DNA from 2 places in the Ruegeria sp. CDSC021 genome. Region 2 is predicted to be linked to the other one. Evidence: riboswitches for the same ligand, from Rfam matches in the RefSeq annotation. Region 2 holds a riboswitch; the other holds the start of a gene.

What was found. A riboswitch is a leader RNA that binds a small molecule or an ion and turns the genes downstream of it on or off. The one in region 2 is predicted to bind cobalamin.
Region 1: it holds a riboswitch for cobalamin, as region 2 does, so the genes downstream of both, AC2FGB_RS14180 (hypothetical protein) here and AC2FGB_RS00270 (CbtB domain-containing protein) in region 2, are expected to answer to the same signal.

The regions. Positions count from the first base shown of each region.
Region 1 is NZ_JBXWOK010000009.1:48,595-52,803, reverse strand. Features, by position in the region: gene AC2FGB_RS14190 (DNA polymerase III subunit gamma/tau) at 1-1,361, opposite strand, end outside; gene AC2FGB_RS14185 (protein-tyrosine phosphatase family protein) at 1,518-2,018, shown strand; gene AC2FGB_RS14180 (hypothetical protein) at 2,020-2,424, opposite strand; cobalamin riboswitch at 2,508-2,727, opposite strand; gene AC2FGB_RS14175 (alpha/beta hydrolase family protein) at 2,866-3,723, shown strand; gene rsgA (ribosome small subunit-dependent GTPase A) at 3,749-4,209, opposite strand, start outside.
Region 2 is NZ_JBXWOK010000001.1:54,610-58,818, forward strand. Features, by position in the region: gene AC2FGB_RS00255 (DUF1636 family protein) at 1-70, shown strand, start outside; gene AC2FGB_RS00260 (hypothetical protein) at 67-561, opposite strand; gene AC2FGB_RS00265 (CbtA family protein) at 628-1,326, opposite strand; gene AC2FGB_RS00270 (CbtB domain-containing protein) at 1,331-1,501, opposite strand; cobalamin riboswitch at 1,539-1,747, opposite strand; gene cobF (precorrin-6A synthase (deacetylating)) at 1,791-2,534, opposite strand; gene cobA (uroporphyrinogen-III C-methyltransferase) at 2,527-3,255, opposite strand; gene AC2FGB_RS00285 (cobyrinic acid a,c-diamide synthase CobB) at 3,252-4,209, opposite strand, start outside.

The DNA of each region.
Region 1 (4,209 bases), on a different contig from region 2:
GTGCGGATCAATTCAACCACGTGGTCAAAACTCGGATACCGTGCCAGCGCCGATTGGATATCATGGGCCAGAGCGGCCGACGGCGCGCCGGCGGGGCTGCTAGTTGCGGACACGTAAGAAGATGATGCCGCTGGTACCGGAGCCTGAGAGGGCACGGCCATACCACCGCCCGGACCACCATTCGGAGGCGGTGGCGGGTTGTCCTGCAGGCGCTTGATCAGCTCTTCGGGGCTGGGCAAGTCGGCAACATGGGTCAGGCGGATAACGGCCATTTCAGCAGCCATCATGGCATTTGGCGCGGCCGATACCTCTTCCAGCGCTTTCAGCAACATCTGCCACATCCGGGTCAAAACGCGCATTGGCAGGGCCTCGGCCATTTGCTGACCACGGGCACGTTCATCAGGGGAAACCGTCGGGTCCTCGGCTGCGTCTGGCGTGATCTTCACAACCGAAACCCAGTGCGTGATTTCGGCCAGGTCACGCAGCACGGATAGCGGATCGGCCCCTTCGGCATATTGCCCGCCCAATTCAGTCAGCGCGCTTGCTGCATCCCCTCGCAGGATCATTTCCATCAAGTCCAATACCCGGCCCCGGTCGGCCAGACCCAGCATCGCGCGCACCTGATCGGCGCTGGTTTCACCGGCCCCATGGCTGATTGCCTGATCCAGCAGCGAAGTTGCGTCGCGCGCCGACCCTTCGGCCGCGCGGGTGATCAGCGCCAGGGCATCATCCGCGATCTGTGCCTTCTCAGCCGCTGCGATCTTATTGAGCAGGCCAATCATGTCCTCGGGTTCGATCCGGCGCAGGTCAAATCGTTGGCACCGCGACAGAACAGTCACCGGGACTTTGCGGATTTCGGTCGTGGCAAAGATGAACTTCACATGCGCAGGAGGTTCTTCCAACGTCTTGAGCAGCGCGTTGAACGCGCTGGTCGAAAGCATGTGAACTTCGTCGATGATGTAGATCTTATAGCGCGCACTGGCGGCACGATAGCGCACCGAGTCGATGATTTCGCGAATGTCATTTACGCCGGTGCGGCTGGCGGCGTCCATCTCCATCACATCGACATGGCGGCCTTCCATGATGGCGACGCAATGTTCGCACTGGCCGCAGGGTTCGGTCGTGGGCTTGCCTTGCCCATCAGGACCGATGCAGTTCATGCCCTTGGCGATGATCCGGGCCGTGGTCGTCTTACCGGTGCCGCGGATGCCAGTCATGATGAAGGCTTGCGCAATCCGGTCGGCCTCGAACGCGTTTTTCAGCGTGCGCACCATTGCGTTCTGACCGACGAGGTCAGCAAAAGTTTCCGGGCGGTATTTCCGCGCGAGAACCTGATAGGCGGGGCTGGGCGTGTCGGTCATGTCTGCTCTGTTGGATTCGTGTCAGGTTTGCAGCGTAGAGACCCCCGCCGTCCGCGTCCACCGCGCGCGAAAAGGAATTTCGTTTTGGCAAGTTGCATCAGAGCCGGTAAATCATGAGGGGCCTCAGCCCCATGTGGTGATGCAGGAAAAGGAGCTGTGTTGGAGAGTTTTGCAATTCACCCTCTTGGATTGGGCAAAGGGCAGATCGCTCTGTGCCCACTGCCGGGTGTCACGGGCGATTATGCTGGAGATTTCGCAGTAATCCGAGATTGGGCGCCGGACCTGGTCATCTCGATGACTACTCTGGATGAGTTCCAGCATTCCGGCGGGTTGTCATTCGAGGCGGACCTGCAGTGCGAACGAATTGCCTGGGTCCACCTTCCGGTCTCCGATTTCGGCGCCCCCACGCCTGAGGTTGAGGCGCTTTGGCCGCAAGCCAGCGCCGCCGCCCAACATGTCCTTGCCAGTGGCGGCAAGGTGCTGGTGCATTGCCGCGGTGGGTGCGGTCGCTCGGGGATGGTTGTGATGCGGCTAATGGTGGAATGCGGCGAAGCGCCTGGCCAAGCGCTTCGGCGGTTGCGTGCGGTGCGGCCCTGCGCGGTGGAAACCGACGCGCAAAAGGACTGGGCCGGGTTGCCGGCCCGAACCCTTCCCTGATTCAGGCAGACACTTGATACGGAATACTGTCGCTGCGCGGCGGCAGGGTCGAAACGTCGAGCATCGCACAGGGTGGTTCTGACAGAAAACCAGCGGATTTCTGGATGAACTCCGGCCCGAACATCATGTCGCCATAGGCGTCCAGCTTTTCTGTCGGGGTGTCCGTGCTGGTGCCGCAATAGACCCTGATCTGTTCTGATTGGGCCCGAAAACGGGCCGTGCAGCCTTCGGTGCAATGGGTCAGATCGCTGGTACCTTCGACCTCGAATGTTTTGGATGTCGCAGGCCTTGCCGTCGCCATCGCCTCGGCCATGGCGCGTGCCATTCGGGCAAGGGCGGGGCAGGGTTTCCCGGTCCTCTGACAGACGGTTGCGGTGAATTCATGTGTTTTTGTCTTCCAGATCATAATGCGCCCTCCGCGCGCTGGACGAAGGGTGAGGATCAGGTGTGACAGCGCGCTGACGACCTGCCCGGACACCCCGCCCGAGTTTCGGTTTCGATACGATGGCAGGTCTCCTGACTTGCGGGTCGTCGCTTTGCCGACCTTCCCAGCCCTGGGGCCAGTGGTATTTCGGCATTGCTCACCGCTTACAGTTGCGGGGGCAGTCGCGGAGTTGGCCCTTTCCGGCATCGCCGGGGCAGACCGCACCGTGTTCCCTTTTCATCCCGCCCCAATTCCGGGGCAAGAACCATCACCACATCGCTAGCGGCTATGCAGACCCCGAGTCAAGCCACCTGTTGGGTTCAAACCGGACGTTTGGTCATCTTGATGAAATCTTGACTCTGGTGGCCGAAATCGGGCCGATTGTTGAGTGAACCGAGTAGTTCAGAATTTGTCGGAAGCGCCATGCTTGATACCACGCCCTGCGTCCAGACTAAGGACTTTGACTTTGCCTCATGCTCTGCCAGCCTGTCGGCACGGCTGTATCTGCCTGCAACCGAGCCGAAGATCGCCGTGGTGATTCACAGCGCAACTGCAGTGCCGCGCGAATATTACCAGCATTTTGCCCGTTGGCTGGCCGCCGAACAGGGTATTGCCTGTCTGACCTATGACTACAGCGATTTCGGGCATTCGCTGCGCGACAAACTCAAAACCTCCGAGGTGACCATGGCGGATTGGGCCTTGGTCGACATGCCCGCCGCACGGGCTGAGATGCGCAGGCGGTTCCCGGACGCTTTGCAGTGGAGCATCGGTCATTCCCTTGGCGGCTTGCTGGGGCCGGTGCAGCCAGACATTGATCAGATCGACCGGATGATCTGTGTATGTTCGGGGCTGGTTACTCTGTCCGACCATCCCTGGCCCTATCGCGGGCTGGCGTGGTTGTTCTGGCACGGCCACGGGCGTCTGGCAGTGAATGCACTGGGGTATCTGCCGGGCAAAGCTGTGGGGATCGGTGCCGATTTGCCGGGCCCGGTCTATTGGCAATGGCGCAGCTGGTGCACGGCGCCGCAGAATTATGTGCCGCAGATCGGTGACGCTCTGCCCGAAGCGAGATGGGCGCAATCGAATACGCCGGTGGACCTGTTCGCCTTCGAGGACGACCAGATGGTGCCGCCAGACGCAGCCTGGCGGCTTGCCGATCTGTATGGGCCGAAGGCGCGGCGACATCTGTTGTCTCCGAATGAATTCGGAGCGCCTGAGATCGGTCATATTGGCGCTTTTGCCCGCAGAAACCGGGCGGTTTGGCCCCGGTTGATTGCCTGAAAACGAGGCGCCTTTTTTGTCACGCTTAGTGTCTGCTGCGGGACTTTTTGTCGTGCATGACGGATCGCACCATTTTGCCAAAGGCTTTGTCACGTGCCCGTGACTGCGCGAGGGTCTCGGAATTCCTCTGATCTTCGCGCCGAAGCTTGTGCCAGCGCGCCAGCCGGTCGGGCTCAATCACGCCATTGGCAATCGCCTCCTGCACAGCACAACCGGGTTCGGCCTGGTGCTGGCAATCTGAGAACCGGCACGTTGCAGCCAATTCCAGAAGGTCGGAGAAAACCTCATCCACGCCGTCTTGGGCATCCATCAAACGCAGGGCGCGCATTCCTGGCGTATCAATCAGCCACCCCCCGTTTCGCATCGGGTGAAGCGCACGATGGGTCGTGGTGTGGCGACCCCGTGCGTCATCCTCGCGGATCCCCGCCGTTGTCCCGGCCTGACCAGTCATGGCGTTCGCCAATGTGGTTTTGCCGACACCGGATG
Region 2 (4,209 bases):
CTGGATTGAAGACGCCCGACCCTGCGGGCGGCTTCGGATGTGTTTGCGTGCGCGTATTCCGGCGCTTTAGTCGACCTGAACCGTAACCGCAGCACGAACCGGCACGTTATCGACCGAAAGCGGGCTATGGCTGTTGGAATTCAGTGAAACCGAAACCTCGACCTCGCCTTTGGGCAACTGATCAAGATGCATCCAACTGCCGTAAAGCCGGGCGAGCTTTTCTCCGTTGATGTAAACATGCGCGTGCCCTTCGCCTGCCATGTCTGCGGTCGATGCGTTCTGCGGTGCGAAGGTAAAGTTTTTTGGCATGACATGCAGGTTCCAGCCAGACATAGGATCCTGTGTCAGAGCGATGTCCAGTGTAGGTGCATCTGCGCCTGCCGGTAGGTTCAGGGCCGTGGAATGATCGTGGGCCATGGTCTCAGTGTGTGAGGCTCCGTGAAGAGACGGATCAGAATGGTCGTGGCCATCAAATGTGACGCCATTTGCAGCAGCAATTACAAATCCTGCACCGCCGCCAAAGACCAGACCGATCACGAATAGAGCAAGTGAACGGGTCATTGTATTTCCTTGAAAACATAGGGAAACGCGCCAAGTTTACACCCGGCGCGTTCATTCGAAGTGCGATCAGGCCGTTGCTTCGGAAGGTTGCGCTTCTTTCTGCCAGAAATAGCCAGCGAACGCGCCAACCAGAACCCATGCAACCAGACCGATTCCAAAAGCTCGTGCGGCGAACAATGCGCCAATTTCAGTCGGCACAGGGCCGGTGAAAACATCGGGCTCGGGTGCACCGATAAGATGTGGCACCAACAGAAGTACCGCAGCGATCACATAGCTGATCAGGTTACCTCCAAAGGCGATCAACCACATGGCGACAAGGGCTGCTGCAACCGTTGCGAACCACCAGACCTGACGTGCATAGACATCGGCTGCTGCGACACCCGGCACTTCGGGCGCCAGGGTGAAACCTGGTGCAAGGTGGAAGGCGATAAATCCGGCCAACCCCCAAAGAACGCCGGTCCGGCCATCAATCTGATGCCCTTGACCTTCGGCTACCGACATCAGCGCAACCATCACCAGCGCATAGCCGGTATAGGTCAGCATGGTAAAGATGACACTCAGCGCATCACGCGTCAGTTCAGAGAACATGCGCGGCAGCTCGGGATGAGCCGATACGGTCTCGCCCCCGAAATGCACCAGCTCTCCGGATTCATAAAGCTCGGCATGCAACAATACTGGTTGCACAAATACCAACTGCAGCAAGGCGGCAATCAGCCCCGCTGCAGCACCAGCGAACAACGCGCTGGTCAATATACGACTGAACACGGTCTTAGTGGCAGGGGAAGCCGGTCGCGTGACGCACGTCATGCGCTGCATCATGCAGGGCCGCTGCCTGAACGTGACCGGTCAGCGTGATGAGGCCCAGACCCAGAACCACTGCAAACATGACCGGAACAAAGCCTGTACGCGCGGCGGATGCTGTTTTCGTTTGTGTTGCCATTTTGTATTCTCCTCTGCCGCCGCACCCGACGGCCGGTGTTTCGTTTTTGCGCCTGGCAGGTCTCCTGGCTTGCGGGTCGATGCCTCTGTTCGCCTTCCCCCCGGAGAACCGGGAGTGGCTGGTTGAACAGGGGCTCTCCGCTTACAGTCGCGGGGGCGGCTTTGGAGTTGACCACCGAGGCAGTCGCACCAAATTCCCTCTTAGCATCCGGATTTCTCCGGCAGGACCAGACACCCCCATTTAGCCGCTATAGCTGTGGCGGTGCAATCATCATTTGCGACGTATTGTGTCAGATTATGCGCTTTTTCAGCAAATAAATATCCATGATCCAACCATGGTCGGCACGGGCAAGGGCGCGGCGGTCCAGAATCTGCTGCGCAACCTCGGCCAAAGGGCCTTTGATCAGGATTTCCTCTTTCATGCCGACATATGCGCCCCACCAAATGTCCAAGTCTTGCATGTCCAGGTTTTGGAATGAACATTCGCCATCCAGCATCACCGCCACGTTTTCTGCGGTTTCCGGCCATCCTTCGTCCCGGATGCGACGACCAGTTGTTACGATATAGGGCGCGCCCAGTTCGTTGATCGGAATCGCATGGGCCGCCGTCAGCGCTTGCAGCGCTGTGATGCCGGGAATCACCCGTGTTTCTGGCTGAAGGGTCAAACGTGCCGCGATTCGCAGTGAACTGTCATACAGAGACGGATCCCCCCAGATCAGCAGCGCCACATGGCGGGCCTTCGGGTGGGCTGCGATGGCTTCGTGCCAGCGCAATGCAATCGCGTCGTGCCATTCGTCCACTCCGCGTAAATAGCCATCATCGGCACGGCGTTTGGGAATGTCGAAATACGCGATTTGCGGAGGAGTATCCGCGACCTGAGCGATGATCTGCTCGCGCAGCCCTGCCAGATCGGCCTTGTTTTCGCCCTTGCGGGGGATCAGGATCAGGTCCGCCGAACGGATCGCCTGCGCCCCTTGAAATGTCACATGATCCGGGTTGCCGGTGCCAATTCCGATCAGCGTCAGGTCAATCATTTTCGAACTCAGCCAGAGGTCCATACAGGATCAGGGCCGGGGCGGTGCCGATCTCGGTTTCCAACTGCTGCGATAAGGCGCCGATGGTCGAGCGTTGCAGTTTTTGATCGGGGGTCGAGACGGATTCGGCCATCAAAGCAGGTGTATCCAGCGAAAGGCCGTGGGAATGTAAGGCCCCGACCAAGAGGGGAAAGGTGCGCTTGCCCATAAACACGACGGTCGTAGCCTGTGGATCAGCCAGAGCTGCCAGGTTCAGATCTTCGGGCAGTTTGCCGCTGACATCGTGGCCGGTGACGAACTGGACACGCCGCGCGGTCAGTCGCCGGGTCAGCGGAATGCCCGCCGCTGCCGCCGCCGCTACCGCCGAGGGGATGCCGGGGATGATTTCATAGTCGATCCCGGCCTCTTGCAGGGCCACCAGTTCTTCTTCAAGCCGGCCGAACATGCCGCCATCACCGGATTTCAGCCGCACGACATGCTGACCGGTTTGTGCATATTCGACCAACAAGCGGCTGACATGATCCTGCTTGGGTGAGGGGCGCCCGGCGCGTTTGCCGACCCCAACCAGATCGGCATCCTCACGCGCGTGGCTCAGGATCGGGCCGCTGCTGAGGTCGTCAAACAGCACCGCATCAGCTTTCTGCATCCTGTCTACCGCCTTCAGCGTCAGCAATTCCGGGTCGCCGGGGCCTGAACCGATGAAGGACACAAAACCACTCATGCCGAGGCCTCGGCGATCAGATGAAAGAATGTCCCGGTGACATTGTCTCGCACCGATCCGGTTTGCGGGCCTTCCGCGCCTTCGGCGTCGAACACGCGCGCGAGCGGGGCGTCAGGCTGTTCGATGATCGAGGAATAGTGGAACTCATGCCCGCGTAGCGCTGTGCCTTCGGCAAATCCGGCCATTGGGGCCAGTAATTCCGCCTTGCGATAACCCAGGTTGAACTTGCGCTTTTCATAGGAGGTCACAAGGCCCAGAAGGCCCGCCATTTCGTGCCGGGCACCCTCTTTGTCGATCAACGCCTGACCCAGCGCCATGTAGCCCCCGCATTCGCCATGCACAGGTCTTGTCTCGGCATGTTTGCGCAGCCCAGTCTGGAAGGTGTTGGCGGCGGCCAATGTGCCTGCGTGCAACTCGGGATACCCACCCGGCAGCCAGACCAGATCGGCATCCGGGGCAGGGGCTTCATTCGCCAGTGGTGAAAACGGTAGGATTTCTGCACCCGCCGCGCGCCAGCCTTCCAGCAAATGCGGATAGGTGAACGAAAACGCAGCATCCCGGGCCAGTGCGATCCGCTGCGCCGGAGGGCGCGGCAGCACGGCTGACGATGGCCTATCTGGGCTTGAGGAAGCCGCCCGCTTGATCGCCTCCAGATCGACATGTTCACGCAGGAACGCAGCATAGCCGACAATGGCGCTTTCCAGATCGGGATGTTCCACCGCCTGGATCAAACCTAAGTGACGCTCGGGAAGTGTCAGGTCTCCGCGCCGTGGCAGAACGCCCAGAACCGGCAGGCCTGCACGTTCCATACCCAACCGGGTCAGACGCTCGTGGCGCGGGCTGGCGCAGCGGTTCAAAATTACCCCGGCAAAGGGCAGGTCGGGGTTGTACATCCGAAACCCCAGCGCCGTGGCTGCAGCTGATTGCGCCTGACCGCCGACATCCAGAACCAAC